3 regions of the Ensifer sp. ENS02 genome follow, and region 3 is predicted to be linked to each of the others. Evidence: predicted binding sites of a transcription regulator. Region 3 holds the regulator's gene; each other region holds the start of a gene.

Region 1 (10,080 bases), on a different contig from region 3:
GCGCAAACACGTCATTGTCACTTTTCAGCGAGCAGAGGCGGCGGCTTCGGTGGGCGCAAGTTGGAAATCAAGATCCGATGTGTAATTTTGATGAAATATTCGTCAGTTAGCCTGAAACGCTAGCAACATTAAAATACGGTTGAGTGTCTGTTGCGAGGCTTGAATCACGGCTTCCATAGGTCTATACACCGCCGCAATGAGATGTTCTTCAGGAGAATCGCGTTGAGTGAGAAGATCGATCTTAGTACCTTCGTCCTTTCCGAGGACGATGAATTCATGAATGCCAACCACCGGGCGTACTTCCGGGCCAAGTTGAACGCTTGGAAAAACGACATCCTTCGCGAGGCACGCGAGACACTGGATCACTTGGCAGAGGAGAGCGCCAATCATCCGGATCTCGCAGACAGGGCTTCTTCCGAAACTGATCGGGCAATCGAGCTCAGAGCCAGGGACCGCCAGCGCAAGCTGATCTCCAAGATCGATGCGGCGTTGCAGCGTCTCGACGAAGGTACCTACGGCTACTGCGAAGAAACAGGCGAGCCGATCGGCCTGAAGCGACTGGACGCCCGTCCGATCGCGACCCTCTCGATCGAGGCGCAGGAGCGCCACGAGCGGCGGGAAAAGGTCTACCGGGACGAATAAGCTTTCGGGCTTTCGTAACAGTCTGAAAAAAGGCGCGGGTCAAACCGCGCCTTTTTCCGTTGTCCCGAATTTATTCCGAAGCAACGAAGCGGCTCTTCGCTTCGATGCCTGGGCTCAGACAAGTATCTCGCTGCCGTCGCGATGCCTGACGTCGCCGCCAGGCCAATGCGGCAATCAGGGCTTTCGCCCGGCGGAAATGTCGGCCAGCATGCGGTTCATCTCTTCTTCGATTGTCGGCTCCTTATGACCGCCGTCGGCGACAGGCGCGCCAAGCGTCGGCTCCTGACGGCCGGAATGGGCCGGCGCACGGTTTTCCGGAGTGACCGATGTTGCCGGACCCAGGCGCTGCAGGTCGCCGGTGATCTCCGCGTCGAGAAGGCGCTCGAAATCAGAAAGGGCGGTCGCAGGAGCCGGCTGCGGTTGGAGCTGAGGCTGCGACTGGATGATCGCTGCGGGGCGCTGAAGCTGCTGGGCCGGCTGCATCTGAATGGGTTGCGGCTGTACAGCCTGCGCCATTGCCACAGGGCGGTTCATGGCTGCATCGACGTTGACCGCGGGTGCTGCGACGGAGGTGATAGACGGGCTCTCGGGTGCGGGCTGGGCGACAGGGCGAGCGAGAGGGCGCTGCTCTGCAGCAAGGGCAGGTGCTGCCACCGGGCGCTGTTCGGCCGTAACGCGCATGGGCGCCACCGGCTCGACGCGAGCGACCGGCTGTTCCTCTGTCCGGGTGATGGGGCGAACCGGCGTCGCGACGACGGGTTCGGCCTGCATTGTCGGCGCGGGCTGCTGAACGGGTTCCCTGACTGCCGGACGGCTTTCAGCCACCGGTTCGGCCACCTTGCGTTCGATGACAGCTGAGCGTTCGCTGACGGCCGGGCGCTCGTCGCCGCCGGCGACGATCCGGCTTTCGATGACGATATCCGTCGGCCCGCCAATCATGATCAGGTGCTCGACATCGTCGCGGCGCACGAGCACGAGACGGCGCCGGGTGTCCACAGCGGCAGCATCGAGCACGGCCAGGCGCGGCTGGCGGTTCTTGCCGCCACGGATGAATGGCGAGGAAGGACGGTTGCGCATGATCCAGAGCACGGCCACGAGGCACAAAAGTCCAATCGCGACCGCTGCAGCGGCGATGACGAACCGGCTGCCGTTGTCGGCGATGATCGTTTCCATCATAGGGTGAACTCCTTCTGCCTTTCGAGTGCCAGTATTTGACGGCTTTTTTCGGGCTCGGACAAGCACTTCGCCGACATTCCCTGTGAATTGGCTCGAATGCTTCCGCACAGGTGCTTTTTGCTGTTATCTCTGATTGTTAAAGATGATTCTTGTCCGAATGATCGAGGGCGTGTCGGCTATGGCCGATTTTGCCCGGCGGTTTGAGCGGATGCCGGCCGGAAGGGCTGGGCCGCGCCGCGCGCGGCGCCGGCCGCGTAAGAGGACCCGATGACGAAATTGCGGCAGTCAGGCGACTACCAGATGCCGGTTGTTGACCGTGGCGTCAGGCCCGGAACCGTGCTGCGGATCGTGCTGCTCGCGATCGTCCTCACCGTCTCGGCCATCGCCTTCGTGATCTTCCGGAACCAGATGGAAAACGAGATCGTGCTCGGCATCCTCGGCGTTCTCGCCATGGTCGGCATCTTCTTTCTCGTGTCCTCGGTCATCGGCTTCATCGAGGTGATGCCGCAATCGCGCCCGGACGAACTGGCGCGCGCCTTTCTCGATGCGCATGAGGATGGCACGATCGTCACGGACCGGAAGGGCCGGATCATCTACGCCAACGCCGCCTATGGCGCGCTCACGGGCGCGAGGAACGCTGCCGGCATCCAATCGCTCGAAACGATCCTGTCGCGCAATCGCGAGGCGACGGAAGCAATCTACCGGCTGACCAACGGCCTGCACGAGGGCAAGCAGGGGCATGAGGAATTCCGCCTGCTGAAGCCGCTTGCGACCGGTGCGGCCACCGGCTCCGGCGCCCATTGGTTCCGGCTGAAGGCACGCGTGCTGCCGCTCGAAGACAGCGAGCGCAATCCGCTCTATCTCTGGCAGATCGCCGACATCACTGCCGAACGCGATGACCAGGAGCGCTTCTTCAAGGAATTGCAGAACGCGATTGATTATCTTGATCACGCACCCGCCGGCTTCTTCTCCGCCGGCCGCAAGGGCGAGATCTTCTATATCAACGCCACGCTTGCCGACTGGCTCGGCATCGATCTCACCAAGTTCCAGCCGGGCTCGATAAGTATTGGCGATCTGGTGGCCGGTGAGGGGCTGACGCTCGTCCAGGCGGTGCAGGCCGAACCGGGTCTGAAGAAGACCAAGATGCTCGACCTCGACCTGCGCAAGTTGAACGGCCAGAGCCTGCCGGTGCGCATGATCCACCGTGTCTCCTCGACCCGCGACGGCGCGCCCGGCGAAAGCCGCACCATCGTCATGTCGCGCGAGGGCGGCGAGGACAGCGACCAGTCGGCGTCGAGCGCAGCGATGCGTTTTACCCGCTTCTTCAACAATACGCCGATGGCGATCGCCTCGGTCGATGGCAATGGCCGGATCCTGCGCACCAACGCGCCGTTCCTGAAGCTGTTTTCCGGTCTCGTCTCGCAGGACGACGTCGAGCGCGGCGCGCTGATCGATGCCGTGGTGCACGAAACCGAGAAGCTTCGCCTGCACGACGCGCTGGCGGCCGCCAAGGACCGGCAGGGCGACATCGCGCCGATCGACGCGCTGCACCCGACCGATGGCGAGCGCCATTTCCGCTTCTACGTCAATGCCGTGATCGACCAGACCGATCAGGCGCCGGAGGAAGCGGCGATCATCTATGCGCTGGAGATTACCGAGCAGAAAGCGCTCGAAAACCAGATGGCGCAGACGCAGAAGATGAACGCCGTGGGCACGCTTGCCGGCGGCATCGCGCACGACTTCAACAACGTGCTGACGGCGATCCTGCTGTCCTCCGACCACCTGCTTCTGTCTGCCCGGCCGGCCGACCCGAGCTTCGCCGACCTGATGGAGATCAAGCGCAACGCCAACCGTGCCGCTGTTCTCGTGCGGCAGCTGCTTGCTTTCTCGCGCAAGCAGACGATGCGGCCGACGGTGCTCAACATGACCGACGTGATCGGCGACCTGCGCATGCTGGTCGACCGCATGACCGGAACGAACGTCAAGGTCGAGGTCGACTATGGTCGCGATCTCTGGCCGGTCCGGACCGATCTCGGCCAGTTCGAACAGGTGCTTTTGAACCTCGCGGTCAACGCCCGCGACGCCATGCCCCAAGGCGGCATCATTACACTTCGCACCCGCAATCTGCCGGCGGCGGAGGTTTCGGCCTTCGGACGCCGTGAGCTGCCGGACGAAGACTTCGTGATGGTGGAAGTTTCCGACCAGGGAACAGGTATTGCGCCCGAAATCCTCGACAAAATCTTCGAGCCGTTTTTCACGACCAAGGAAGTGGGCAAGGGCACCGGTCTCGGCCTGTCGATGGTCTATGGCATCGTCAAGCAGTCGGGCGGCTACATCTATCCGGAATCGGAAGTGGGCAAGGGCACGACCTTCCGCATCCTCTTGCCGCGCCATATCGAGGTGCCGGTTGCGCCCGAGGAGCCCGCGCAGGCAGGCACCGGAACCGTTGCTGCGCCGGTGGTGCAGACGATAGCGGCTCCCGTGGTCAAGACCGAGGAGCCGACCGATCTCACCGGAGATTCGGCAGTCGTGCTGCTCGTCGAGGACGAGGAGGCTGTTCGCCGCGGCGGCAAGCGCATGCTGGAAACGCGCGGCTACACCGTCTACGAAGCGGGCTCCGGCGTCGAGGCGCTCGACATCATGGACGAGCTCAACGGCGCCGTCGATATCGTCGTATCCGACGTGGTGATGCCGGAAATGGACGGACCGACGCTCCTGACCGAACTGCGCAAGAAATACCCGGACCTGAAGTTCATCTTCGTCTCGGGCTATGCCGAAGACGCCTTTGCCCGCAACCTGCCGGCGGATGCCAAGTTCGGCTTCCTGCCCAAACCGTTCTCGCTGAAGCAGCTGGCGGTATCCGTGCGCGAAATGCTCGATTCCTAGGACCTTTAAACGCCAGGGAATATCGACCGGGGTCCGGCGCTGGGTACGTTAGGCTTCCGCCCCTAGTTGTTCTGCTGCCTTGACCAAGGCCCGTTGGCCGAGGCGCGCGTTGCCGACCAGCCGGGAGGAAGATCGGCGATCTCGTCGAGGTCGGTGTGGCGCTCGACGACCTCCGCCATCGCGACCACGAGCGGCAGGTAACGCAGGCAACATCAGGTGCTTGATCAAACTTCCAACGCATCGTCAGCCTTCGCCAATGTAAAAAGCCCGGCGCTTGCGGGCCGGGCTTCTCTATTTCTCGCCGTTTCTTACCGGATTACTTCACGTTCAACGCGACGGCGATCTCGCCGGCAAGCCGGGCATTGTTCTCGACCAGCGCGATGTTGGTCTCGAGGCTGCGGCCCTCGGTCATTTCGAAGAGGTTGCTGAGCAGATAGGGCGTGACCGCCTTGCCGGTGATCTCGTCGTTCTCGGCATTGTCGAGCGCCCGGGCGATGTAGATCTCCATCTCTTCGCGCGGGATCTCGGCAGCTTCCGGAACCGGATTGGCGACCAGCATGCCGCCTTCGACGCCGAGCAGCTCGCGCATGGTCTGGAAGTTGGCGATCGCGGCCGGGCTGTTCAGCATCAGCGGGCTCTTGAGACCGCTGTCGCGCGACCAGAAGGCCGGGAAGATTTCGCTGTCATAGGTGACGACCGGAACGCCGCGGGTCTCGAGCACTTCGAGCGTCTTCGGAATGTCGAGGATCGCCTTCGCGCCGGCGCAGACGACGATGACACCGGTGCGGGCGAGTTCATCGAGGTCGGCGGAGATGTCAAAGGAGAGCTCGGCGCCACGGTGCACGCCGCCGATGCCGCCGGTCGCAAAGACGCGGATGCCGGCGCGGGCAGCAGCGATCATCGTCGCGGCGACGGTGGTCGCGCCGGTGCGGCGCTCGGCGATCGCGAAGGCGAGATCGGCGCGCGAGACCTTCATCGCGCCCTGGGTCTTGGCCAGTTCTTCGAGTTTGGCATCGTCAAGGCCGATATGCAGTACGCCATGAATGACGGCGATGGTCGCCGGCACGGCACCCTGTTCGCGGATGATCGCTTCAACGCTGCGGGCCATGTTCAGGTTGCCCGGGTAGGGCATGCCATGGGTGATGATGGTCGATTCCAGTGCCACGATCGGCGCGCCACGCGCCTTGGCGGCTGCGACCTCGTCGGAATATTCCATCGGCAGGAAGGGGGAAGCGGGTTTGGTCATGGTCTTTCCTTGGGAGTTCTGCTGGCAAATGTCATGACAGCATTTGGGGCGCGGGCACAAGGGCCAGCGCCTGTTCGAGATTGGCCGCGGACATCTCTTCGGATGCGGCCAAGGGAGAACGCAACGTCAAACCGGCGGCTGCGATGCCGTGCCGCAGGCAATCGGCGATGTTGCGGCCGGCAAGGCGGGCGGAAAGGAAGCCGGAGGCGAGCGCGTCGCCAGCGCCGGTGACGTCGGCAAGGGCGGGCAGGGCCGGCGGCACGACGACACAGGCGCTATCGCCCTCGAAGGCAACGACCGTACGGCCGCCCCGGGTCACGACGCCTCCGTTGATGCCCAGACCGCGCAACAGGGCCGGCCATTCTTCCGCCTCGGCCGCCTCCTTGCCGGTCAGCGCCCGCGCCTCGGATTCGTTCATGAACAGGAACGAGAGATGCGAGAGGCACGGCCGGTAGCGGATGACCTTGGCCGGCGAAACAGCGATCCCGGCGACGAGGCGGCCGTTGCCGGCAGCCGACTGGGCAAGTGCGGCGATCGTTTCTTCCGGCAGGTTGGCGTCGGTCAGCACCAGCTTGCTCGCGGCGATGACCTCGCGGAGCGCCCGCCGCTGCAACTGCCGTGGCGAGAACAGCCGGTAGAGTTCCATGTCGGCGAGCGCAATCACCAGATTGCCGTCGTTTTCGAGGATCGCCGTATAGCTCGGCGTCTGGCGGTCAAGAAAGGTCAGGGGACTGTCGATGACGCCAGCGGCGGCCGCGGCTGCGGTCACCATCTCGCCGGCCGCATCACCGCCGCGGGTGCTGATCATGCGCACGCTGTGGCCAAGCCGCGCCAGGTTGCGCGCGGCATTGAAACCACCGCCGCCCGCTTCTTCGAACCAGCTTCCCGGATTGCTCGACCCGGGCGCTGTCGTTCCCGATATACGGCCGCGCCTGTCGATATGCGCGCCACCGAAAACGGCGATGTCAGCTTGCGTCATGAATGTTCCTCTGCTTGGCCGATCGGCCGAATATCTGTTGGCATCCTGCAATGCCGCGTCGCAAAGCGCCACGCGCCCGACCTGCTCAAAGTCTCATGCGCAGGCGAATCGGCCGACCCTTGCCGGGCAGGTTCGAAGGGCTTGCGCCAACATTCGAAAACTCTGGTTTCGTTCCGTGAACAAGAATCGAACGTATCGTTGAAAGCTATTGTTTTTCAATGTGTTGTCGCGCTCTTGCAAATACGGAACAAAACATGTACAAAAACTCCTGCGGCGGCTTCATTGCCTCGGTAGCTTCAATAACCTAAAGGTGGACCAAATGGCACAAAACTCTTTGCGGCTCGTAGAGGACAAATCGGTGGATAAAAGCAAGGCACTTGAAGCGGCACTTTCCCAGATCGAACGTTCGTTCGGTAAGGGATCGATCATGAAGCTCGGTGGGAAGGACAGCATCATTGAGATCGAGACGGTTTCGACCGGCTCTCTCAGCCTCGACATCGCGCTCGGCATTGGCGGCCTGCCGAAGGGCCGCATTGTTGAAATTTACGGCCCGGAAAGCTCGGGTAAGACGACGCTGGCGCTGCAGACCGTCGCCGAAGCACAGAAGAAGGGCGGCATCTGCGCCTTCGTCGACGCCGAACACGCGCTCGATCCGGTCTATGCCCGCAAGCTCGGCGTCGACCTCGAAAACCTCCTGATCTCGCAGCCCGACACCGGAGAGCAGGCGCTTGAGATCACCGATACGCTGGTGCGTTCCGGCGCGATCGACGTGCTGGTCGTCGACTCGGTCGCCGCGCTCGTGCCGCGCGCCGAAATCGAAGGCGAAATGGGCGACAGCCTGCCGGGCATGCAGGCCCGCCTGATGAGCCAGGCGCTGCGCAAGCTGACGGCGTCGATCTCCAAGTCGAACTGCATGGTCATCTTCATCAACCAGATCCGCATGAAGATCGGCGTGATGTTCGGTTCGCCGGAAACCACCACCGGCGGCAACGCGCTGAAGTTCTACGCCTCGGTTCGCCTCGACATCCGCCGCATCGGCTCGGTCAAGGAGCGCGAAGAGGTCGTCGGCAACCAGACCCGCGTCAAGGTCGTCAAGAACAAGATGGCGCCTCCCTTCAAGCAGGTCGAATTCGACATCATGTATGGCGAGGGCGTATCGAAGACCGGCGAACTGGTCGACCTCGGCGTCAAGGCCGGCATCGTCGAAAAGTCTGGCGCCTGGTTCTCCTACAACAGCCAGCGTCTCGGCCAGGGCCGCGAGAACGCCAAGACGTTCCTGCGCGACAATCCGGATCTCGCGCGCGAAATCGAGACGGCGCTGCGCCAGAACGCCGGCCTGATCGCTGATCGGTTCCTCGAGAATGGCGGTCCGGAAGCGGACGACGGTGACGAGCCGCCGGAAGCATAAGCCGCTCGGCCCACTGAGGTTACCAGAAAACCGGTCGTCCCGTGGGCGGCCGGTTTTTTGCTGGCGTCTGGACAGTCGGATATGTGAGCGATAAAAGCCTTTGGTTCCGGCGACCCAGCGCGTTGGAGGGTGCGGTCACCACGGGTGGCCGCAGGGTTTAGGGACAATGGCTTAGTGGCGCGGCATGGGCCGTACCCGGGCCGGAATCGGTGCTTAAGAATAGGACGCAAGATGAGCGGCGTGAATGAAATCCGGTCGACCTTTCTCGACTATTTCCGCAGGAACGGTCACGAGGTCGTGTCGTCGAGCCCGTTGGTGCCGCGCAATGACCCGACATTGATGTTCACCAATGCCGGCATGGTGCAGTTCAAGAACGTCTTCACCGGCCTGGAGCAGCGTCCCTATTCGACGGCCGTTACGGCGCAGAAGTGCGTTCGCGCCGGCGGCAAGCACAACGACCTCGACAATGTCGGCTACACCGCGCGTCACCACACCTTCTTCGAAATGCTCGGCAACTTCTCCTTCGGCGATTACTTCAAGGAGAACGCGATCGAGCTCGCCTGGAACCTGATCACTAAGGAGTATGGCCTCGACGCCAAGCGCCTGCTGGTCACGGTCTACCACACCGACGACGAGGCCTTCGATCTCTGGAAGAAGATCGCCGGTTTCTCCGACGACCGCATCATCCGCATCCCGACCAGTGACAACTTCTGGGCCATGGGCGATACCGGCCCCTGCGGCCCGTGCTCGGAAATCTTCTACGACCACGGCGACCATATCTGGGGCGGACCTCCGGGCTCGGCCGACGAAGACGGCGACCGCTTCATCGAGATCTGGAACCTCGTCTTCATGCAGTACGAGCAGATCACCAAGGAAGAGCGGGTCAACCTACCGCGTCCGTCGATCGATACCGGCATGGGCCTCGAGCGTCTCGCAGCCGTTCTCCAGGGCGAGCACGACAACTACGACATCGACCTCTTCCGCGCGCTGATCGCGGCTTCGGAAGAAGCGACCGGCGTCAAGGCTGAGGGCGACCGTCGCGCCAGCCATCGCGTCATTGCCGACCACCTGCGTTCGTCCGCCTTCCTGATCGCCGACGGCGTGCTGCCGTCGAACGAAGGCCGCGGCTACGTGCTTCGCCGCATCATGCGTCGTGCGATGCGTCACGCCCAGCTGCTGGGCGCCCAGGATCCGTTGATGTGGAAGCTCTTGCCGGCACTCGTCGGCCAGATGGGCCGCGCCTATCCGGAACTGGTGCGCGCGGAAGCGCTGATCTCCGAGACGTTGAAGCTAGAGGAAACCCGTTTCCGCAAGACCCTGGAGCGCGGTCTCAATCTGCTGTCCGACGCGTCTGCCGATCTGTCTGAAGGCGACCAGTTCAACGGTGAAACCGCCTTCAAGCTCTACGACACCTACGGCTTCCCGCTCGACCTGACCCAGGACGCGCTGCGCGCCAAGGGCATCACCGTCGACACCGACGCCTTCTCGGTTGCCATGGAGCGCCAGAAGGCCGAAGCCCGCGCCAACTGGGCCGGTTCCGGTGAAGCTGCGACCGAGACCATCTGGTTCGAGCTCAAGGAAAAGCACGGCGCGACCGATTTCCTCGGCTATGACACCGAGACCGCCGAGGGCGTGATCCAGGCGATCGTGCGCGATGGCGCTGTCGTAGCAACCGCCGCCAAGGGCGACACCGTCCAGGTGGTGCTCAACCAGACGCCGTTCTACGGCGAATCGGGCGGCCAG
Region 2 (10,080 bases), on a different contig from region 3:
AAGAGGCGGTTCTGGGAATGACAAGAAGGACGGCGACGCCCGCTGAGGCGTTGCCCCGAAGAAAACGGTTTCCGCTCTCGGGCGGGTAGAACGAAAGAGAAGCGCGGTGTCAAACGATCCGACCCACCAGTTCTTGGTCAATAAGATTGTCCCGATCGAAATTGGCGGAATGGACTTTTCCTTCACCAATGCGTCGCTGTTCATGGTTGCGACCGTGGGTGTTGCCGCAGGCTTTCTTTATCTGACGACGTCGCAGCGCGGTCTTATCCCGACCCGCATGCAGTCGGTCTCGGAAATGTCCTACGAATTCATCGCCTCGATGCTGCGCGAAGGTGCCGGCAGCGGCGGCATGAAGTTCTTCCCGATGGTGTTCTCGCTGTTCATGTTCATCCTGACGGCGAACCTGCTCGGCATGATGCCCTACTTCTTCACGGTCACCAGCCAGATCATCGTCACTTTCGCTTTGGCGCTGTTCGTCATCGGTACCGTCATTCTCTACGGTTTCTACAAGCACGGTCTCGGCTTCCTGAAGCTCTTCGTGCCGCATGGCGTTCCTGGCGTCCTTCTGCCGCTCGTCGTCGCGATCGAAGTCATCTCGTTCCTTTCCCGCCCCATCAGCCTCTCGGTCCGTCTTTTCGCCAACATGCTGGCCGGCCACATCACGCTGAAGGTCTTCGCAGGCTTCGTCACCTCGCTCAGCGCCCTCGGCGCGGTCGGCATCGGTGGCGCCATCCTGCCGCTCATCATGACCGTCGCCATTACCGGTCTTGAGTTCCTCGTCTGCTTCCTCCAGGCCTATGTCTTCGCGGTACTGACTTGCATGTACCTCAACGACGCTGTCCATCCCGGAAGCCACTAAGGAATAACAGTCGCTTGCTTCCGGCCGGACCTCCGCCGGAAGCGCAATCCTAAGCCGCAACACCATTCGAAGGAGTTCAAACATGGAAGCGGAAGCAGCAAAGTACATCGGCGCAGGTCTCGCTTGCCTCGGCATGGCCGGCACGGCTCTCGGCCTCGGCAACATCTTCGGCAGCTACCTCTCTGGCGCGCTGCGTAACCCGTCGGCTGCTGACGGCCAGTTCGGCCGCCTCGTATTCGGCTTCGCCGTTACGGAAGCTCTGGGCATCTTCTCGCTGCTCGTAGCCCTGCTCCTCCTCTTCGCCGTCTAATATCGGCTGGAGTTTCGGCCGCGACCCGTCAAAAGGTCGCGGCCGCGCATATTCTTGAGTGCACCTGGAGGTGAGCATGTTTGTGACCGCGGCTTATGCCCAGCAGTCAACCACCACTGAAGGCGCCGAAGCACACGATGCCGCTGCGGCCGGTGAGGTGCACACCGAAACGGGTGTGGCTCACGAAGGCGAGGCTGGCTCCGGCGTGTTCCCGCCCTTCGATACGACCCATTTCGCATCGCAGCTGCTTTGGCTCGCGATCACGTTCGGCCTCTTCTATCTCCTGATGTCGAAGGTCATCATTCCGCGCATCGGCGGAATTCTGGAAACCCGTCACGATCGGATCGCTCAGGATCTCGATGAAGCGTCCCGCCTCAAGGGCGAAGCCGACGCTGCCATCGCTTCCTACGAGCAGGACCTGGCAGCCGCCAAGTCCAAGGGTCACAAGATCGCCGACGACGCCCGCGAATCCGCAAAGGCCAAGGCCAATGCTGACCGCACCGCCGTCGAAGCCGACCTTGCCAAGAAGATCTCGGCTGCAGAAGACCGCATCGCCGACATCAAGGCAAAGGCACTGGCCGACGTCGGCGCCATCGCCGAGGAAACCGCAACGGCTGTCGTCAAGCAGCTGATCGGCGGAACCGTCACCAAGGCCGAGATCACCGCTGCCGTCAAGGCATCGGCTGGCAACTGAGGAGCACTGAACTATGCATCTTGATGCAACTTTCTATGCCTTCGTTGGCCTGATCCTGTTCTTCGTCCTGATTGCCTATCTCAAGGTTCCGGGCATGGTCGGCAAGGCGCTCGACGCCCGCGCCGAAAAGATCGGCAACGAGTTGACCGAAGCCAAGCGCCTGCGCGAAGAAGCACAGGGCCTCGTCGCTGAATACCAGCGCAAGCGCAAGGATGCCGAAGCGGAAGCTGCTGGCATCGTCGCTGCCGCCCAGCGCGAAGCCGAAATGCTGACCGCGGAAGCCAAGCAGAAGACCGAGGAATACGTCGTTCGTCGCACGGCTCTTTCGGAACAGAAGATCAAGCAGGCCGAAAGCGACGCGATCAACGCGGTTCGTTCCGCTGCCGTCGATCTCGCGATCGCCGCTGCCGAGAAGGTCATTGCCGCCAAGGCCGACGCCGGCGCCCAGAGCGATCTGTTCAAGAAGGCACTTGGCGACGTCAAGGCACGCTTGAACTAAGCGCTCGGACATTCGATTGGAGAAAGCCCCGCTTCGTGCGGGGCTTTTTTTATGCCTGTCTGCAGAGACCGCGTTGGCCCGAACAATGGGTGGTGCCAGCCTCCGTCAGAGATTTGCGTAGGCGTTTCGCCACATCAGGTTTGGCCGCCGAAGTAGGACCAGTGTTCAAGAGCTAGCGTGGCGCACGTCAGCATGCGCGCCGCCGGTATGGCTTTTGACGCGAGAAAAGCTGTTGACGAGATATGTCGGAAGCGGAACCGACAACGCCTGCGTAGCGCTGGTCAGGGATTGCGCAAAGGTTAGTCGTCCCGGCGCAGCGGCCGGAAGCTCATGCGGTGCAGCGGGCAGGGGCCGTGGGTCTCGATGGCGCGACGGTGGGTCACCGTCGCATAGCCGGCATGGAGCGCGAAGCCGTAGCCGGGATGTGCGAGATCGGCACGGGCCATCATGCGGTCGCGGGTGACCTTGGCGACGATCGAAGCGGCGGCGATCGACAGCGACCGCGCATCGCCCTTGACGACCGCCTTGGCGTGGCAGGTGAGGCCGGGCGGCACGTCACGGCCGTCGACGAGCACGAAGCGTGCGTTCGAGGGCAGGCCGGCCACGGCGCGTCGCATGGCTTCAAGGCTTGCCTTGCGGATGTCGGTGGCGTCGATCGTGCCGGCCGAAGCCGAGGCGATCGACACTTCGGACGTGGCGAGGATTTCTTCGAACAGTTTTTCGCGCGCCTGCGCCGTCAGCTTCTTGCTGTCGTCGAGGCCTGCGGGAATGGCGTCCGGATCGAGGATGACGGCGGCGGCGACCACCGGTCCCGCGAGCGGCCCACGCCCGGCCTCATCCGCTCCGGCGACCGGCCAGAAGCCATCGCCCTTGGCCGAAAGCTCGAAATTGAAATCGGGCGCTTCGATGATATCGGGAAAAAGGGGAGAATCGGACGATCTGCGAGACATAAGTCTAATTCGCATGATCGACCGATTCTCTTCAAGCCCCCAGGTCCGAGTGCGGCGGCGGACGGGGGATTACCGGGGCCCACGGCGGGTAAGGGGCACCGGAACTGCTATGCAATCTGAGGCGCCCGCTATCGGGTTCGCCTGGCGGTGCGGGGCGATCATCTCTCGCCGCGCGCCGATTACGAAATTGCGGGATGGCTACCCAGGCGACCGGAAAGCCTTCAAAGAAGCGAGAGCTGCACCCCCGTTCCGAGCGGCGGCACGAAGAGATCGTCGCGCAGCTGCCGGCGCGTCGGGTTGAAGCCGAGGCGCTTGACCGCCAGGTCGAAGCGGCGGCCAATCTGCCACGCATAGGGGCCGGCGCCCTTCATGCGCTTGCCGAATTCGGCGTCATAGTCCTTGCCGCCACGCATGGAGCGGATGAGCGACATGACGTGCCGGTAGCGGTCCGGATAATTGCGCAGCAGCCAGTCGCGAAAGAGCGGGCTGACCTCGAGCGGCAGCCGCAAGAGGACATAGCTCGCTTCGGTCGCGCCGGCTGTCCTTGCGCCTTCGAGCACGCGCTCGATCTCGTGGTCATTCAGCGCCGGAATGATAGGGGAAACGAGAACACCGGCCGGGATGCCGGCTTCGGCAAGCATGCGTATCGCCTCCAGCCGCTTGCTCGGGGTCGAGGCGCGCGGCTCCATCGTGCGGGCGAGCTTCCGGTCGAGTGTCGTGACGGAGATCCCGACGCGCACCAGTCCCTTTTCCGCCATCGGCGCCAGGATATCGATATCGCGGGTGACCATCGCTGATTTGGTGACGATCATGACCGGATGGTTGGCGTCCCGCAGCACCTCGAGGATCTGGCGCATGATGCGCCACTCCTTCTCGATCGGCTGATAGGGGTCGGTGTTGGTGCCGATGGCGATCGGCCTCACCTTGTAGTCCTGCCGCGCCAGTTCGCGCTCCAGAAGTCGCGGTGCATCCGGCTTGGCAAACAGTTTTGCTTCGAAGTCGAGGCCGGCCGATAGGCCCATATACGCGTGCGTGGGGCGGGCAAAGCAATAGATGCAACCATGCTCGCAGCCGCGATAGGGATTGATCGAGCGGTCGAAGGAGATGTCGGGAGACTCGTTCCTCGTGATCACCGTGCGCGGCTTCTCGACCTGAACCTCGGTCTTGAACGGCGGCAGATCCTCCAGGCTTTCCCAACCGTCGTCGAACGTCTCGCGGCTGCGCGGTTCGAACCTGCCGGACATGTTGATCCCGGCGCCGCGCCCCCGGCGGCGATCGATGTCGATCCGGAGGCCCGTTGCGCTCATCATCGCTTCGGCCACATCTGCCGTGTTGGCGGGCGCAAGAGCACCCTGCCTGATCTGAGACAGCTCGGTCATTGGAATCTCCCCGGAATCAGATATTTGATCCCGTTTTGTTCTGATTATTTTCCTATCGCGAATGAGGGAACAATTCAAGAACAAAAAATTGCAATTTCGGTTTTGTCGATCAAGGCACCGCTTCGGTCGATGTCCTGGATGTAGCAATTGCCGTGCCGATGCGTTACGAGAAACCATGCTCACGATCATTATGGAAACCCGCGACAACGAAGCCGAACTGGCGCAGACGCTTGCTGTGTTGGTTGCCGGCGCGGTGGAGGGGCTGGTCAGCGATGTGATCATCCTCGATCACGGTTCGAAGGATGGTTCGTCCGATGTGGCCGATGCCGCTGGATGCCGTTTCTGCCGGGATTGGAATCTCGCCGATGTGGTGGGTTCGGCGCGTGGCGAATGGCTGATGTTGCTGGAGCCGGGCGCCCGCCCGATCGGCCGCTGGATCGATGAACTGGCCGAGTACGTGTCGATGAACAAGGCACCGGCCCGCTTCTCCGGTTCGAGACTGCATCGCAGGCCTTTCTTCCGCCGGCTGACCCGGCGGGGAAAGCCGCTGGAGACAGGCTTTCTCCTGCGCAAGAACGATGCTCTTGCGGCCGCCCGCGGCAATACGGGCCTGGATGCCATGACGAATGTCCGCTCTGTCCGCAAGCTCTCGACCGAACTTGTTCCGGCCTGGGTCGCCGTCGAAGCCAGGCGGTAACGCCGGTTCGTAGCGCGCAAAATTAAAGGTGCCAGTCCCGGGGGGACGGCACCTCCAAGCGGCTCTCAAATGACCTTGTTTGGTAGATTTCTATCCGGGCAGCATTCTGGCTGCCCGTCGTATCCAACATTGCATTCCGCCTGGGGGACAGAGGCGGAAGGGTCTGGCGGCGCGAGGAATAGAACGTGCGGCGGTCGTTCCTCGCTGTGTCAACGCTTGGAGACTAACGAGAGGAGAAGCGACCGTCAGTTACTAAGGTAACAGGTCGGCCAAGCCGGAACGGTCCAAGCTCTTCAGCCACGTTTCAGATGCTCGTCGAGCCGCGGCATGATCTCCACGAAATTGCAGGGCATGTGCCGATAGTCGAGCTGTTGCTTGAGGATGCCGTCCCACGCATCACGGCAGGCACCGGGCGAACCCGGAAGGACGAAGATGAAGGTGGCGTTGGCAACGCCGCCAGTTGCCCGCGACTGGATCGTCGAGGTGCCGATCTTCTCGAAGGAGATACGGTGGAAGACTTCGGAGAACCCGTCCATGCGCTTCTCGAACAACGGTTCCAGCGCCTCGGGCGTCACGTCCCGCCCGGTGAAGCCCGTTCCACCTGTCGTGATCACCACGTCGATGTTGGGATCGAGCGTCCAGGCCTTCACCTGGTCGTAGATCTTCGTCTTGTCGTCGGAAACGATGGCGCGCGCCTCAAGCCGATGGCCGGCGTCACGCACCCGCGCTTCCAACGTGTCGCCCGACTTGTCGTCGGCGCGCGTGCGCGTGTCGGAGACCGTGAGGATGGCGATCCCGACAGGAATGAACGGACGCTTTTCGTCGATGCCGGCCATGCTATTTCCCTTTGCCCACTGTCCTGCAGGCGAGAACGTACCACCCGGGGTAGGCCTCCGAAAGAGCGCGCGCTGTCGCAGCCGCGCGCACGTCGCTGTCGAAAAGGCCGAAGCATGTGGCGCCCGAGCCCGACATGCGCGTGAGCGCCGTTCCGGCTTCGGTCAATGCCTTGCGGACCGTGCCGATCACGGGCTCAAGGCCCTCTGCCGGCAGCTGCAAATCGTTGCGCATCGTGGCGATGGCAGAAATCCACTCGGCCGCCGTACCGGCTCTGTGAGGCGCAACGAGCGTCGGGTTCGTCTTGTTGGCGAGGGCCCGGAAGACAACCGGAGTCGAGACGGCGACGAGCGGATTCACCAGCACGACCGGCAGCGCGGGGAAATCCGCAAGCGGCGTAATGTCCTCGCCGATCCCCTTCGCGAGCAGTGGCGTGCCGGCAAGACACATCGGCACGTCCGCCCCGAGCTGCAGCGCGATGGCGCCGAGGCGGGAGGGTTCGATCGTCGCGCCCCAAAGATCGAGAAGCCCAAGAAGCGTCGCCGCCGCATCCGCGGATCCGCCGCCAATGCCCGAGGCGAGCGGCAGGTTCTTCTCGAGATGCAGGTGGACCGGCCCGGCCGTGTCGCGGTCAACTGCCTGCAGTTCGGCGCGCAGCAGGTCCCGTGCCTTCAGAACCAGGTTGCCGCCCGCGCCGGCATCCATCGGCAGCGCGGCGGCAAACGCGCCCGAAACCGTGAAGCGATCCGCATCCGCCGGCGAGAGACCGATGCGATCGCCGCGATCGGCAAAAGTGACGAGACTTTCGAGAAGATGGTGGCCGTCGGCGCGCTGGCCGACGACGTGAAGGGCCAGATTGATCTTGGCGGGGGCTGCGCGCGTCAGCGCGAAGCCCGCGATGTCACCTTCCGACATGGAACGATCAGGACTTCTTGTCCGGCGCCGGTGCTTCCGGGGTCACCTTCTTCGGAGCGGTTTCCTTGGCATCGGCGGAGGCGGGGACCGTTTCCTTGAGCGGCGGCAAGCCGTTCTCGATCTTTGCCTTGATCTTCGGGATCTCGGCTTCCTCGGGCTTCAGTTCGAGCGTCTGCGTCCACTGGAACACGGCTTCGAGCTTGCGGCCAACGCGCCAGTAGGCGTCGCCAAGGTGATCGTTGATCGTCGGGTCGCCGGCCATCAGTTCGGCTGCCTTCTCCAGTTCCACGACTGCGTCGTCGAAGCGGTTCATGCGGAAATAGGCCCAGCCGAGGGAATCGACGATATAGCCGTCATCCGGCTTCAACTCGACGGCCTTGCGGATCATCTCCAGGCCCTCTTCGAGGTTGATGTTCATGTCGACCCAGGAATAGCCGAGATAGTTCAACACCTGCGGCTGGTCCGGATTGAGCTCCAGCGCCTTGCGGAAGTTCGGCTCGGCCTTGTCCCAGAGCTTCTGGCGCTCATAGGCGATGCCGCGCTGGAAGAACACGGTCCAGTCGCTGCGCTTCGGCACGGAGCCGATCTGTTCGACGGCGCGATCGTAGAGTTCGCCCATCTCCTTGTAGTCCTTGGCGTCGGAAAGCACGCTGCCATAGGCGAGATAGTTGCGGATGTTCTTCGGATCGACGTCGATGAGCGCCTTCAGGTGCTTCTTCGCCTCGTCGACCTTGCCGATGCTGGCGAGGCTGAGCCCGAGCTGTAGTTCCGAAACGCGCCGCATCGGCGAGGTCTCGGGAATGGCCTTGTAGAGTTCGATCGCCTCGTTCGGTTTCTTCAGGTTTTCGGCGATGCCGCCGAGCATGACCAGGATGTCGGCGCTGTCAGGGTCGAGCCGGCGCGCGGTCTGCAGGTAGAGCGAGACGATGTCCTCGGCGCCGTCGCGGTTGAGTGCCGCACCGATCGAAAAGAGCACGGCCGCAGCGCCCTGGGTGGCGTTCTTGACCTGCTGTTCCTGCGGAACACCGTTCTCGATATCGGTCCTCAGCGCCTGCAGCGGCGTGTAGTTGTTGACCATGTTTTCGCCGACGGCGACGGTATCGAGCGCCTTCTGTTTGTTGCCTTCGCGCGCCTCGAAACGGGCAAGCGCTTCGACCGCGCGCATGAAGGTGTCCGGAGCGGCACTTCCGCCCTCGCGGTCGAGAATGGCATCGTTGAGCCTGGTGCGCGCCGTCTGCTTGTCACCCGCAGCAACCGCGATCGCGCCCGCGTGATAGTTCTTGAACACGCGGAACCATTCAGGACCGTCAAGGCCGTTGATCTCGGCGAGTGCTTCCTTCGGCTTGCCCTGGCCGAATTTCGCCCAGGCCGAAAGCAGGCCGTTCATCAGGCGGTCGAGATCGTTCGGACCCTGGTAGTTCAGAAGCTTCTGTGCGTTGCGATACTCGCGCTTGCGGATCGCCTCGATTGCGCGAATGACCGTCGTGATGCGCTCGACGGCCGGGTCGGACTTCAGCTGCTCGGCAATCTTCGCGCCTTCGTCGAACTGGCCCGCCATCAGAAGCGTGATCATCAGCCGCTGCTTGACGTCGTTGTTGTTCGGCTCGAACTGCAGCGCGATGCGGTAGAGTTCCGTGGCGGAAGCGAAGTCGCGGTCCGTATCGGCGGTGCGGGCAGCGAGAAATGCGCCGGAAAAGGTATTGACCGACTTGATGTCGAACGGCTCAGTTTCCTCGACGGCTGCGGTCTTCTCCTCGGCAAATGCCTGGTAGCCGCCGCTGACAGCAGCGAGAGCCAGCAGTGCTGCGCCGCTGAGGAGGCGGAGAATCGTCTTTTGCCGCATGTCAAACCTTTCGCGCCGATTGCTCGGCTTTCGCACCACTAAGGGTTGTTTTCGGAGTCAGCCACATATAGCCCAACGCAACTCTTGAGGAACAGAATGGCTTTTTTGGCGCAACGCGGCAAGAAAATCCTGTCGCTCGTTCTGACCTGCCCGGAGCCCGTCAGCTGACGCGATCGATGCAGAAGTCGATGACTTCGGTGAGCGCCGATTTCCAGGGAGACGCCGGCAGCGGCGCCAGCGCATCGCGGGCAATCGTGCCGTAATGCTGGGCGCGCGCGATGGTGTCGCTCAAGCCCCCATAGCGCTTGATCAGGCCGAGTGCCTTGTCGAGGTTCGCGTCGCTGCTGTCGCCGCCTTCGATCGCCTCGCGCCAGAAGGCACGGTCTTCCGCCGTCCCGCGGCGATAGGAGAGGATTACAGGAAGGGTGATCTTGCCCTCGCGGAAGTCGTCGCCGACATTCTTGCCGAGGTCGCTCGACGAGCCGCCATAGTCGAGCACGTCGTCGACGAGCTGGAAGGCGAGGCCGAGGTTCATCCCGTAGGATTTCAGCGCATTGCGGTCCGATTTGCTGGTCTGGGCTACGATCGGCCCAACTTCGGCGGCGGCGGCAAAAAGGGCTGCGGTCTTGGCACGGATGACCTGGAGATAGTCGTCCTCGGTCGTTTCCATGTTCTTGGCGACGGAGAGCTGCAGCACTTCGCCTTCGGCGATGACCGAAGCTGCCGTCGACAGCACGTCGAGCGCGTCAAGCGAGCCGACATCGACCATCATGCGGAAGGCCTGGCCGAGCAGGAAGTCGCCGACCAGCACGCTTGCCTGGTTGCCCCAGATCGTGCGTGCGGTGGATTTGCCGCGGCGAAGGTCGCTTTCGTCAACGACGTCGTCATGGAGAAGCGTCGCGGTGTGCATGAATTCGACGCTGGTTGCGAGCTTGACGTGGGCGTCGCCCTCGTAGCCGAACATCGCAGCGGAGGCGAGCGTCAGCATCGGGCGCAGACGCTTGCCGCCCGAAGAAATCAGGTGGTTGGCGACCTCGGGAATCATCTGAACGTCGGAGCCGGCCTTCGACAGGATAAGCTGGTTGACGCGCTCCATGTCC
Region 3 (10,080 bases):
GCGCTCCAGGGATCGGTCTTGTCGAAGCGGAAGGTCAGGTCGTACTCTTTGCCGACCTCGAGCGACCTCCAGTCGTCGCTGGCGAAGCTCATATAGAGCGGCGACTCGGAGCCCTTGGGATAGAACCCAAGGCGCAAGGTGACCCCGCCGTCGAATACCGACGAGATGAAGCAGGAGCCCTCCATCGAGGTGTCGGATGCAACGGTCCAGCCGTCGACATCCTTCCACTTGATGATTTCGGACTCCTCAGCCGCGGCCGATCCCGCGGCGATCAGACAGCTTACCAATCCGACCAGCAATCTACGCATGCAAAACCCCCGTTTGCCCGCATTTTGATAGGTCCCCCCGTCACTGTCGAGGGTGCCTAGCCGATCCCAGGCAATATTTTAGGAATATTCACCTCTCTGCGGCAAGCGGACGCGCCCATCACATGGCGAAAGGATCTTTCGACGACTTGGTCTGGCCGCCGCCGGCAAAGGGATCGTTGTTCGGCGCATTGCCACCGGCGCCCGCAAAGGGATCGTTCGCCGCTCCCTGACCGCCATTCGGGATCAAGGCGCTCACCGCCTCCTGGCACTTGAACATCTCGCTTACCGCCTTCATCGAATCACGCAGGCTGAGGCTCGCGACGACGCGCCCCTCGAAGGCCAGCGCCAAGGTGTTTTTGCGAACGAATTCGGTAAAGAAGTCGGTGTTGGAAAAGTTGACGACAAGGGCCTTGGCTCCGGTCAGATCAACACCGAACGCAACGGCCGGCCACTGACGACCACGGTCGAGCTGCAAGGCAACATCGTATTCCCGCTGCGGCTCGATGGATTTCCATTCGGCATTGCCGATCGAAAGAAACGCCAGGTTCGTCGATCCCCGCGGATAAAAGCCGATACGAAGGATAGCGCCGGCGTCATAGCTCGTCGCCGCGTAACACGAGCCTCCCAGGGAAGGATCGGATCCCACCGTCCAGGCGTTGATCCGTTTCCAGATATTCGAACGCCCTTCTTCAGCAGACGCCGCTCCAGCCGTGAGCAACAGGCCGAGCACCACCAACGACAATCTATGCATGCAACCACCCCACTTTCCACGCAAAGTTATCTTTTTTTAGAGGCCTGTCGAGACGGTGAAGGCCCTTCCCCGCAGGGATTTTTGCGCGCCCCAGGCCCGATGCGAAAGCTGGCAGCTCCGATGCATTCTCCGCGCCGGTCCATAAAGAACGGCCGAGACGAGGTTGAGATGGAGCGGCTGGCGCAAATCAGCCACAGCCTGCGGGCAAAGAGCTGTTGAACAAGGCAGAGTGATCGCCATGCTTGCTGGACTTCGGAACGAAAGCGCGGTTCACATCGTTTACCACCCCGTAGTCCCACCCCTTCATCAAGTGGACGATCACCGTGCTTGCCGCCCTGCTTCTCGCTTCGATAGTCGCATCGCCCAATATGCCTGACGTCAAGCTCAGTGCCGCGACGGTGGATGAACTCCAGACCGATTTCGAACGGGCCGTGCCGTGCCATCAGATCGATGGACGCAATGTTTGGAAGGGCGCGCTCGCGTTCTACATCCAGTCCTTCGTTTATGACGGCGATACGCCCGTTGCGACCGATGCGGCCGACGCAGTGCTTCCGGAAGACAACAGCGCCGAAACGGTGAAGGAGTTCGAAGACGCCTGCTCGGCCTCGCAAGCGACTTAAGTCTCTCCGCGAAGAGAGCCGCGATTCGTTCGAATCACGCGCGCGACCGGCCTGCCCGGCGCTGTTTTGGGACGCAACCGTCGCCGAAAACCGCCCCGCTCCCGCAAAAGTGACCAATCGCCCCCCACAGAAGCAGCCAATTGCCTGAATTCACGGAATTTTAGGCACTTGCGGAACACATATGGAACAGATAGTGTCTGTTCTTGATTTGTTTCACGCCTCTGGAGCGACGTGCCATGCTGACCCGCAAGCAACAGGAATTGCTTCTGTTCATCCACGAACGCATGAAGGAGTCGGGCGTACCGCCGTCTTTCGATGAAATGAAGGATGCGCTCGACCTGGCGTCGAAGTCCGGCATTCACCGTTTGATCACGGCGCTCGAAGAACGCGGGTTCATTCGCCGGTTGCCGAACCGGGCGCGCGCGCTCGAAGTCATCAAGCTTCCGGAAGCCTACGCCGCCGGCCAGCAACAGCCGCGCAGAGGCTTCTCGCCGAGCGTGATCGAGGGCAGCCTCGGAAAGCCGCCGGCCGCCGCTCCTGCCACGCCGAAGCCGGCGCCGGTCGCCGAAAGCACGTCTGTTTCCGTCCCGGTGATGGGGCGCATCGCTGCCGGCGTGCCGATCTCGGCGATCCAGAACAACACTCATGACATTACCGTCCCGCTCGACATGATCGGCAGCGGCGAGCATTACGCCCTCGAAGTAAAGGGTGATTCGATGATCGAGGCCGGCATCTTCGACGGCGACACGGTGATCATCCGCAACGGCAACTCGGCCAATCCCGGCGACATCATCGTGGCGCTCGTGGACGACGAGGAAGCGACGCTGAAGCGCTTCCGTCGCAAGGGCGCGTCGATTGCGCTCGAAGCGGCCAACCCCGCCTACGAGACGCGCATTTTCGGACCGGATCGCGTGAAGATCCAGGGCAAGCTCGTCGGGCTGATCCGCCGCTACCATTGAATTCCAGGCAGAACGCCGAATCAAAAGAGCCTCGCCACTGAAAGTGGCGAGGCTCTTTCCATTTAAGGCGACCTGAAATCCAGATCGCTTATTCGTGGATCGTGTATTCGCCGAGTTCGCAGAGATCCTGCGTGTCCTCGGTCGTATCGAGGGCCGAGCCTTCCTCGAACTCGAATCGCATGTCGTATTTGCAGACGTCCCGCCCGTCGGCAATGGTGATCTCCATGCTCTCGCCGGGGTTCAGGACCTGCCGACCGAAAACATCGTCTTCCCATTCATTGACGCCGACCGGCGACGTATAGAAATTCGTCAGTACCGCGCCGGTGTTGTTCTTCAGCTGGAAAACCAGGTCGTCCGCGCGCGCCTCAATAGCGGTCGCAGCAAAACACGCCAACGCCGTCAGGATCAGTCTCTTTTTCATTGATGCCATTGCCTCCGTTCTTAATGTTGACGGACGCTACCGATGCGGTTGATCTCAGCGGAGTCATCGTTCCCCCTCTACCGAATTCACCGAAGCGATAAGATCCGACGGAGGCATAGGAGACGTGGCTTGCGCGGACGTGGGGTCGCGAATATTACCGCGCTGCCCTAAGGCAGAACGTCAAACCAAACTTAACGAGGTGAGATTTTTGGAGGCCTCGCCCGGAATTGAACCGGGGTACAAGGATTTGCAGTCCTCTGCGTCACCACTCCGCCACGAGGCCTCACAGCTCGGATAACCAAGCGTTGGCGCGGATTTAGAATGATTGCAGAAAAACCGCAAGAGGCATTTTCTGAAAAACGCGCCGTCGATTTGCAGGACGGATACTTTCCACAGAACGATCGACGATGTCCGCCGATCGTCTCCCAGCTGATCTCAGCACCAGGGCGTCGGGCGCCCTTCCCACGGCCGCACGAGCCCCTCGGAAACGAGTACACGTCCAAGAGATTGGTCACCGCGGGTGACCAGGCGCAGTTTCTCGCCGGCCTTGGCATCTGATCGCCCTCCCGCCGAGATCAGCCTGAAGTCGCCTGCATTCAGCAATTCGCGCAGGCGCTGCTTGGCGTAGAAGCCGCGCGAACGCTCCTTGTCGCAGCTTGCCTGGCGGATTCGCGGCGCATCGACATCGGCGACGTGGATCGTCTCGCCATGGAAGACGAAGGTCGCGCCATCGATCACGCAGTTGTCGTTGCGAATGCCGCAAAAATAGAACTGATCGGTACGGATGGATGCCGTCTTCACCTCTTCATTCGGCCGCACGAGAGGGGTTGGCGGCGTGACGCCGACATTCACCGACGGCACCGGGGCGGCCAGGGCAACCTTCGTCGCCGGGTTGGGCTTCGGATTCGGTTTGTGCCTATCCGCCTGCTGGGCAACGCGCTCCTGCGCTTCAGGAACCGCGCGCTGAGGCTTCGGCTTCGTTTCCGATCGCGATGCAAAGGCCATGACATCGGAAACCACCGGCCAGTGCCGCAACTCGGCGCGATGGTCGTAGACCATGACGCCGCCAAGGGTGAGCGCTGCGGCCAGATACCACGGCGCCATGCCGCCCTGTTTGCTGGTGCTTCGGCCCGAACTGCGGCGTCGACGTTTCGTAGTGGCTTTGGCCATCGGTTCCCATCCTGATTCGAGACCGCATTATGCGTTTGATGGGTTGCCGAAAAGTTTTCGAGGGCACCCCAACAGAGGGGAAGACCGCGAGGAACCGGTCATTCGCCTGCGCGGCCACGGCCCTTGTTGAGAGATTCGGAATTGGTACGTGACGGCCGCGAGGAACCGAAAACTGCCGACCGCCCTGCCTCGACAACAAGATCGTTAAATCGGCGTCCGGCTCAGGAGCCGTTCGAGGAGTTGGCCTTCCCGCGCCAGCGCGCCCACCAGACGGCCAGACGACGACGGCGGCGGCGAACCGAGGGAATGTCGTGGGAAAGCACGATCAGGCCCAACGGTATCATCCAGAAGCCCAGCACGGGCAAGAAACCGAGAAAACCACAAAACACCAGCAGCGAACCCAGCAGGATGCGCAGCAGGGGCGAGTCGGGCAACGCGATACGCCATTTTCCCAGCACGATCTGTCGTGTTTGCGGATCAATGCCGAAATGCGTCTGCTTCCTGTTTTTATTCATCATTCCCTATCCGGCGTGTTTTCCCACAATTGGGGACTTCTCCACAGCCTCGCAACGGAACTTGTCATTTTTTTTGAAAAAAGCGCTTGGCAAATCAGAAAAGCATGCGTATTAGCAGCCTCACTTCTGAAGCGCACAGCACAACAGCGGCGCGGATGATCCCTGGTAGCTCAGCGGTAGAGCATTCGACTGTTAATCGACAGGTCGCCGGTTCGAATCCGGCCCGGGGAGCCACTTTCTAAAAGAGCCATTTGCAGCGATGCGAATGGCTCTTTTTCATTTTGCACCTATGTTCTTCAGGTGATCAATCCCCAACCTCCCGATGGTTCTTCATGACAAAGGCCGCGGCGCCGCCCATCATCGTCTGGTTCCGCAAGGATCTCCGCCTGGCCGACAATCGCGCCCTCTCGGCTGCCGCAGGCGAGGCAGCCGTCATTCCCCTCTATATTCGCGAACCCGCCGACAGCGGCAACGGTCCGCTCGGGGCAGCGCAGGCGTGGTGGCTGCACCATTCGCTCGAGGCCTTGGGCGCAAGTCTCGCGCGGCAAGCTTCTCGCCTCGTTCTTCGATCAGGCGCGCCGCTTGACGTGATTGTCGAGATTGCGCGCGCAAGCGGTGCGGAGCGCATCTACTGGAACCGGCGCTACGACCCGAACGGCATCGCCACGGATACCGCGCTCAAGAAGGCGCTGGCCGAGCGGGGAATCATCGCGGAGAGCTTTGCAGGACAATTGCTGCATGAGCCCATGCGGCTGCTGACGACGACGGGCGGCCCCTACCGCGTGTTCACGCCGTTCTGGCGCGCGCTCGAACTAAAAAACGAGCTGGCACCGCCGATCGACCGGCCGCACCATATCGCAGCCCCTGGAGCATGGCCGCGATCGGAACGCCTTGACGACTGGTCGCTGCTGCCGACGAAACCGGACTGGGCGGCGACATTCAGCGAGGTCTGGACGCCGGGCGAAGACGGTGCGGCCACCCGTCTCGAAGAATTCGTCGATGAGAAGCTCGACGCCTACAAACGCTGCCGCGACATTCCCGACGCGGATGGTACATCCCTGTTGTCGCCTCATCTCGCCTTTGGCGAAATTTCGCCTGCGCAGGCCTGGCATGCGGCAGCTGGGCCCCAGGCCGATAGCGGCGAAGGGGCGGCCACCTTCCGCAAGGAACTCGCCTGGCGCGAATTCTCCTATCATCTGCTGTTTCATTATCCGGAGCTTGGCCGCCGCAACCTCGACCGTCGATTCGACCGCTTCCATTGGCTGAACGACGAGGACGATTTCACCCGCTGGACCAGCGGGCTCACCGGATACCCGATCGTCGATGCCGGCATGCGCCAGCTATGGCGCCACGGCTACATGCACAATCGCGTTCGCATGATTGTCGCCTCCTTTCTCATCAAGGACCTGCTCGTCGACTGGCGCAAGGGAGAAGCCTGGTTCCGTGACACGCTGGTCGACGCGGATCCGGCCAACAATGCCGCAAGCTGGCAATGGGTCGCCGGATCGGGCGCGGACGCCGCACCGTTCTTCCGCATCTTCAACCCGGTCCTGCAAGGGGAGAAATTCGATCCCGACGGTCTCTATGTGAAGCGCTTCGTGCCAGAGCTGGAGCGCCTCCACCCGCGCTATGTCCATCGCCCCTTTGCAGCGCCCGCCACGGCCCTTGCCGAAGCCGGCATCGAACTCGGCACAACCTACCCGAATCCGATCATCGATCATGCCCTTGCCCGCGATCGGGCACTGGCAGCCTTCCGGCAGATCACAAGCGCACCGGGAGTTTCCGAGGAGACGTAGAGCCTCCGGTAGAATTCCTCAGTTGGCGTCTCGCCCGATTGCGGCTAGGCTCACGTTACGGATGCAACAGCTGAGGGGGTGGTGTATGCGTAACCTGGAAGCCGATTTTGCTGCATATGCCGGTGCGGTGGAGCTATCTTCCGAAAATCTGGCGACGGCCGTGCGGGATTTTCCGCTCAAGGCGCGCATGGTGCTTGGCGCCCTGGTGCACCTTCAAGTGGGAACGTTGATGCTCGCCACGCCAGACGGCCGCAGGCTGGTGATCAAAGGCGCCAGGGCCGGCCCCAGCGCCATCCTCAACCTCAACAACTGGAACCTGCCGCAGCGTGCTATCTCGGGCGGCACCATCGGGGCTGCAGAAAGCTACATCGACGGCGACTGGGACAGTCCCGATGTCGGCGCCTTTCTCGAACTGTTCCTCGTCAACGCCGAAATCGGCAGGAATTTTCCAAACCGTGCGCGCGGGCTCCTGCGCCTTTTCGACAAGTTCCTGCACTGGCGCAATGCCAACACCCACTCCGGCGCGCGCCGCAACATCTCGGCCCATTACGACCTCGGCAACGCCTTCTACAGCGAATGGCTGGATCCGAGCATGACCTATTCGTCTGCGCTTTATGCAACGGGCGCCAATGATCTTCGCTCAGCGCAGAAAGCCAAATACCGCGCGCTCGCGGAAGCGACGAACCTGCGCACCGGCGATCATGTGCTTGAGATCGGCTGCGGCTGGGGCGGCTTTGCCGAATTTGCGGCAACGGAAATCGGCTGCAAGGTCACCGGGCTGACGATCAGCCGCGAGCAACTGGCCTTCGCACGCGAACGCATGCAGCGTGCGGGCCTTGCCGACCGGGTCGAATTGAAGTTCCAGGACTATCGTGAAGAAAGGGGCACCTATGACCGCATCGTCTCGATCGAGATGTTCGAGGCCGTCGGCGAAAAATTCTGGGCAACCTATTTCTCGCAGCTGAAGCGGTGCCTGAAACCCGGGGGCAAGGCCGGACTGCAGATCATCACGATCAAACCCGAATCCTACGAGGAGTATCGTTCCAATCCGGATTTCATCCAGAAATACGTCTTCCCGGGCGGCATGCTGCCAACGCGCGAGCATCTGGTCGAGCTTGGCCGCAATGTCGGCCTGCGGATGATCAACGACTTCGGCTTTGGCGTCGACTATGCCCGCACACTCGGCGAATGGCGGGAGCGGTTCTGGGCGGTCTGGAACAGGATCGAGCCGCTCGGCTTCGACCTGCGCTTCAAGCGGCTGTGGGAGTTCTACTTCTACTACTGCGAGGCCGGGTTCCGTGCCCGCAACATCGACGTCCGGCAGATCGTCTTCGAGTGAAGCGCACGGCGCGTCTTTACCGCGTCACCCGTAGCGCTTAAGAGGCGGTCGATCCAAGTTTCTGTTCAAAGGTACAGCATGCGTCTTGCATGGTTTTTCCTCGCGCTCGCCATCGCGACCGAAGTGGTGGGCCTGACGGTGATGAAGGCCGCTTCCGAAAGCGGCTCCTATCTCGGCCACATCGTCATGTATGTCTCGATCGCACTCTCCTACGTCTTCCTGGCAAAGGCGGTGAAGACGATATCGGTCGGCGTCGCCTATGCGATCTGGGAAGGTTCGGGCGTCGCCATCATCACCCTGGTTTCGGTTTTCGTCTTCGGCCATGTGCTGACCGGACGCGAAATGCTCGGGCTTTCGATGGCGATCGTCGGCATCCTGCTCGTCAATGCCGGCGAGTATCATGATGAGGACGAGGCAGCGCGTGAAGGAGCCGCCGATGAGCGCGCCTAGCATCTACTTCGTTCTCGCGGTCGTGGCCGGCATCCTCGATATTGCGGCCAACCTCGCCTCGACGAAATCGGAAGGGTTCGCCCGCCGCGGCTGGGGCATCCTTTCGATTCTGCTGGTGCTCGCCGCCTTTGCCTTCCTGGCGGAAGCCATCAAGGGCATGGAGCTCGCCATCGCCTATGCCGTACTTGGCGCAACCGGGATCTTCGGGACGGCCATCTGCGGCCGCTTCCTGTTCGGTCAGAAGCTGAAGCCGATCGGCTGGGTCGGACTGGCGCTCATCTTCGGCGCGGTGCTGGTGCTTCACACCGCCTGACGGGGACGGCCGCCGGGTCCGGCGCGCTTCTGTCCTTCCATGGCCTCCGCCTTGCCGCGGGTCAGCCAGTTCAGCAGGCGGAAATAGAGGCTGTAGGGCAGCAGGTCCATGAGCTTCACCGCGTAGGCAAACCGGCGTGGGAAGGCAATTTCGAACCTTCGCGACTTCAGGCCGGCAACGATGCGCCTTGCCGCCTCTTCACTGTTCACCGGCGCCGGTCGGAGAAAGCGAATGCGCGCGGTCCCGGGCGTATCGACGAAGCCGGGGCTGATGATCTGCAGCCGGACGCCGAGCCGGTCGAGATCGAACTTCAGGCTTTCCGCCATATTGATCAGCGCGGCCTTGGTGGCGCCATAGGCGGCACTGGTCGGCAGTCCGCCGTAGCCGGCTACCGACGAGACAATGGCGATGTGTCCGTACCCCTGCGTCTTCATGTGGTCCACCGCCGGCAAGAGACAGTTGACGACGCCGTTGAGGTTGACGGCAAAGCTCTTCTCGAAGGCCTCGCGGTGAAGCTCGTCTCCGCGCACCGGCAGCGCGACCCCGGCGTTCAGCACCACGAGCGAAAGGTGCCCGTGATCATATTCGATCGCCGCCATCACCCGCTCCATGTCGGCAGGGTCGGTGACATCGCCGTCGAGCACGGTGATCCGCCCTTCGCTTGCTGCTTCATGCTGCAGGTCCACGAGCCTGTCGTGGTTTCTCGCCGTCACGACGACGGAATAGCCTTCCCGCACCAGCGCGAGCGCCAGTGCCCGCCCGGTTCCCGAGCTTGCGCCCGTCACCCAAGCCAGTTTCTGTTCCGATTTCGTAGATTGAATACTCATCACTCACTCCTCGGCACGCGCCGGGAAACACGTACGCATCTCCTTCTGTGGGCGAAAAATGACTTGCCCGGCCCTTCTTCGCGGCAGCGCTCCTTGCCGCCGGCTCTCGCAGTCCCTGGAGACGATTTTTGTTCGGGACAGAGCGACGGCGAAACGCTATTTCTTGCCTGAAGTGCAGGCTGAGCCGAAAACACGCCAACATTTCGGCGGTCCCGGAACGTTGTCGATATTCGCTGGCCGCCGTTCGCTTTTACCTGGTACGTGCCGCCTTACCGCGGTGCCTGTCCTCAAACACGAGGTTCTGAAAATGGCCATTCTCCCGTCCGTGCTCGAAGCAATCGGAAACACGCCTCTGATCCGGCTGAAATCCGTATCCGACGCGACAGGCTGCACGATCCTCGGCAAGGCCGAGTTTCTGAACCCCGGACAATCGGTGAAGGACCGCGCGGCGCTCTGGATCATTCGCCATGCGGAGCGCACCGGCCAGTTGCGGCCGGGCGGTGTCATCGTCGAAGGCACGGCCGGCAATACCGGCATCGGCCTGGCGCTGGTCGGCCAGGCGCTCGGCTACCGCACCGTCATCGTCATTCCGGAAACCCAGAGCCAGGAAA

What was found. The regulator LexA, encoded in region 3, represses DNA repair genes until DNA is damaged. The targets are predictions, from matches to a motif close to TGTTCNNNNTGTGTTCNG.
Region 1: a site for LexA is predicted at 7,173-7,190, ahead of recA (recombinase RecA). Genes of this name have one in related genera too.
Region 2: a site for LexA is predicted at 4,757-4,774, ahead of IB262_RS15190 (PA0069 family radical SAM protein). Genes of this name have one in related genera too.

What each region holds. Positions count from the first base shown of each region.
Region 1 covers NZ_JACVAO010000001.1:800,395-810,474, forward strand. The annotation lists gene dksA (RNA polymerase-binding protein DksA) at 223-642, shown strand; gene IB262_RS04035 (flagellar biosynthetic protein FliO) at 817-1,818, opposite strand; gene IB262_RS04040 (PAS domain-containing sensor histidine kinase) at 2,086-4,704, shown strand; gene IB262_RS04045 (pseudouridine-5'-phosphate glycosidase) at 5,021-5,950, opposite strand; gene IB262_RS04050 (carbohydrate kinase family protein) at 5,982-6,929, opposite strand; gene recA (recombinase RecA) at 7,249-8,337, shown strand; gene alaS (alanine--tRNA ligase) at 8,569-10,080, shown strand, end outside.
Region 2 covers NZ_JACVAO010000006.1:310,192-320,271, forward strand. The annotation lists gene IB262_RS15160 (AtpZ/AtpI family protein) at 1-46, shown strand, start outside; gene IB262_RS15165 (F0F1 ATP synthase subunit A) at 107-859, shown strand; gene IB262_RS15170 (F0F1 ATP synthase subunit C) at 942-1,169, shown strand; gene IB262_RS15175 (F0F1 ATP synthase subunit B) at 1,246-1,863, shown strand; gene IB262_RS15180 (F0F1 ATP synthase subunit B) at 1,877-2,362, shown strand; gene IB262_RS15185 (ribonuclease HII) at 2,662-3,312, opposite strand; gene IB262_RS15190 (PA0069 family radical SAM protein) at 3,534-4,691, opposite strand; gene IB262_RS15195 (hypothetical protein) at 4,867-5,388, shown strand; gene moaB (molybdenum cofactor biosynthesis protein B) at 5,682-6,224, opposite strand; gene IB262_RS15205 (4-(cytidine 5'-diphospho)-2-C-methyl-D-erythritol kinase) at 6,226-7,137, opposite strand; gene IB262_RS15210 (tetratricopeptide repeat protein) at 7,145-8,980, opposite strand; gene IB262_RS15215 (polyprenyl synthetase family protein) at 9,141-10,080, opposite strand, start outside.
Region 3 covers NZ_JACVAO010000009.1:314,384-324,463, reverse strand. The annotation lists gene IB262_RS21170 (hypothetical protein) at 1-299, opposite strand, end outside; gene IB262_RS21165 (hypothetical protein) at 427-1,044, opposite strand; gene IB262_RS21160 (hypothetical protein) at 1,383-1,679, shown strand; gene lexA (transcriptional repressor LexA) at 1,916-2,638, shown strand; gene IB262_RS21150 (hypothetical protein) at 2,727-3,059, opposite strand; tRNA gene IB262_RS21145 (tRNA-Cys) at 3,269-3,342, opposite strand; gene IB262_RS21140 (thermonuclease family protein) at 3,495-4,229, opposite strand; gene IB262_RS21135 (hypothetical protein) at 4,451-4,744, opposite strand; tRNA gene IB262_RS21130 (tRNA-Asn) at 4,904-4,978, shown strand; gene IB262_RS21125 (deoxyribodipyrimidine photo-lyase) at 5,077-6,540, shown strand; gene IB262_RS21120 (cyclopropane-fatty-acyl-phospholipid synthase family protein) at 6,626-7,879, shown strand; gene IB262_RS21115 (SMR family transporter) at 7,958-8,329, shown strand; gene IB262_RS21110 (SMR family transporter) at 8,316-8,642, shown strand; gene IB262_RS21105 (SDR family NAD(P)-dependent oxidoreductase) at 8,630-9,472, opposite strand; gene IB262_RS21100 (cysteine synthase A) at 9,777-10,080, shown strand, end outside.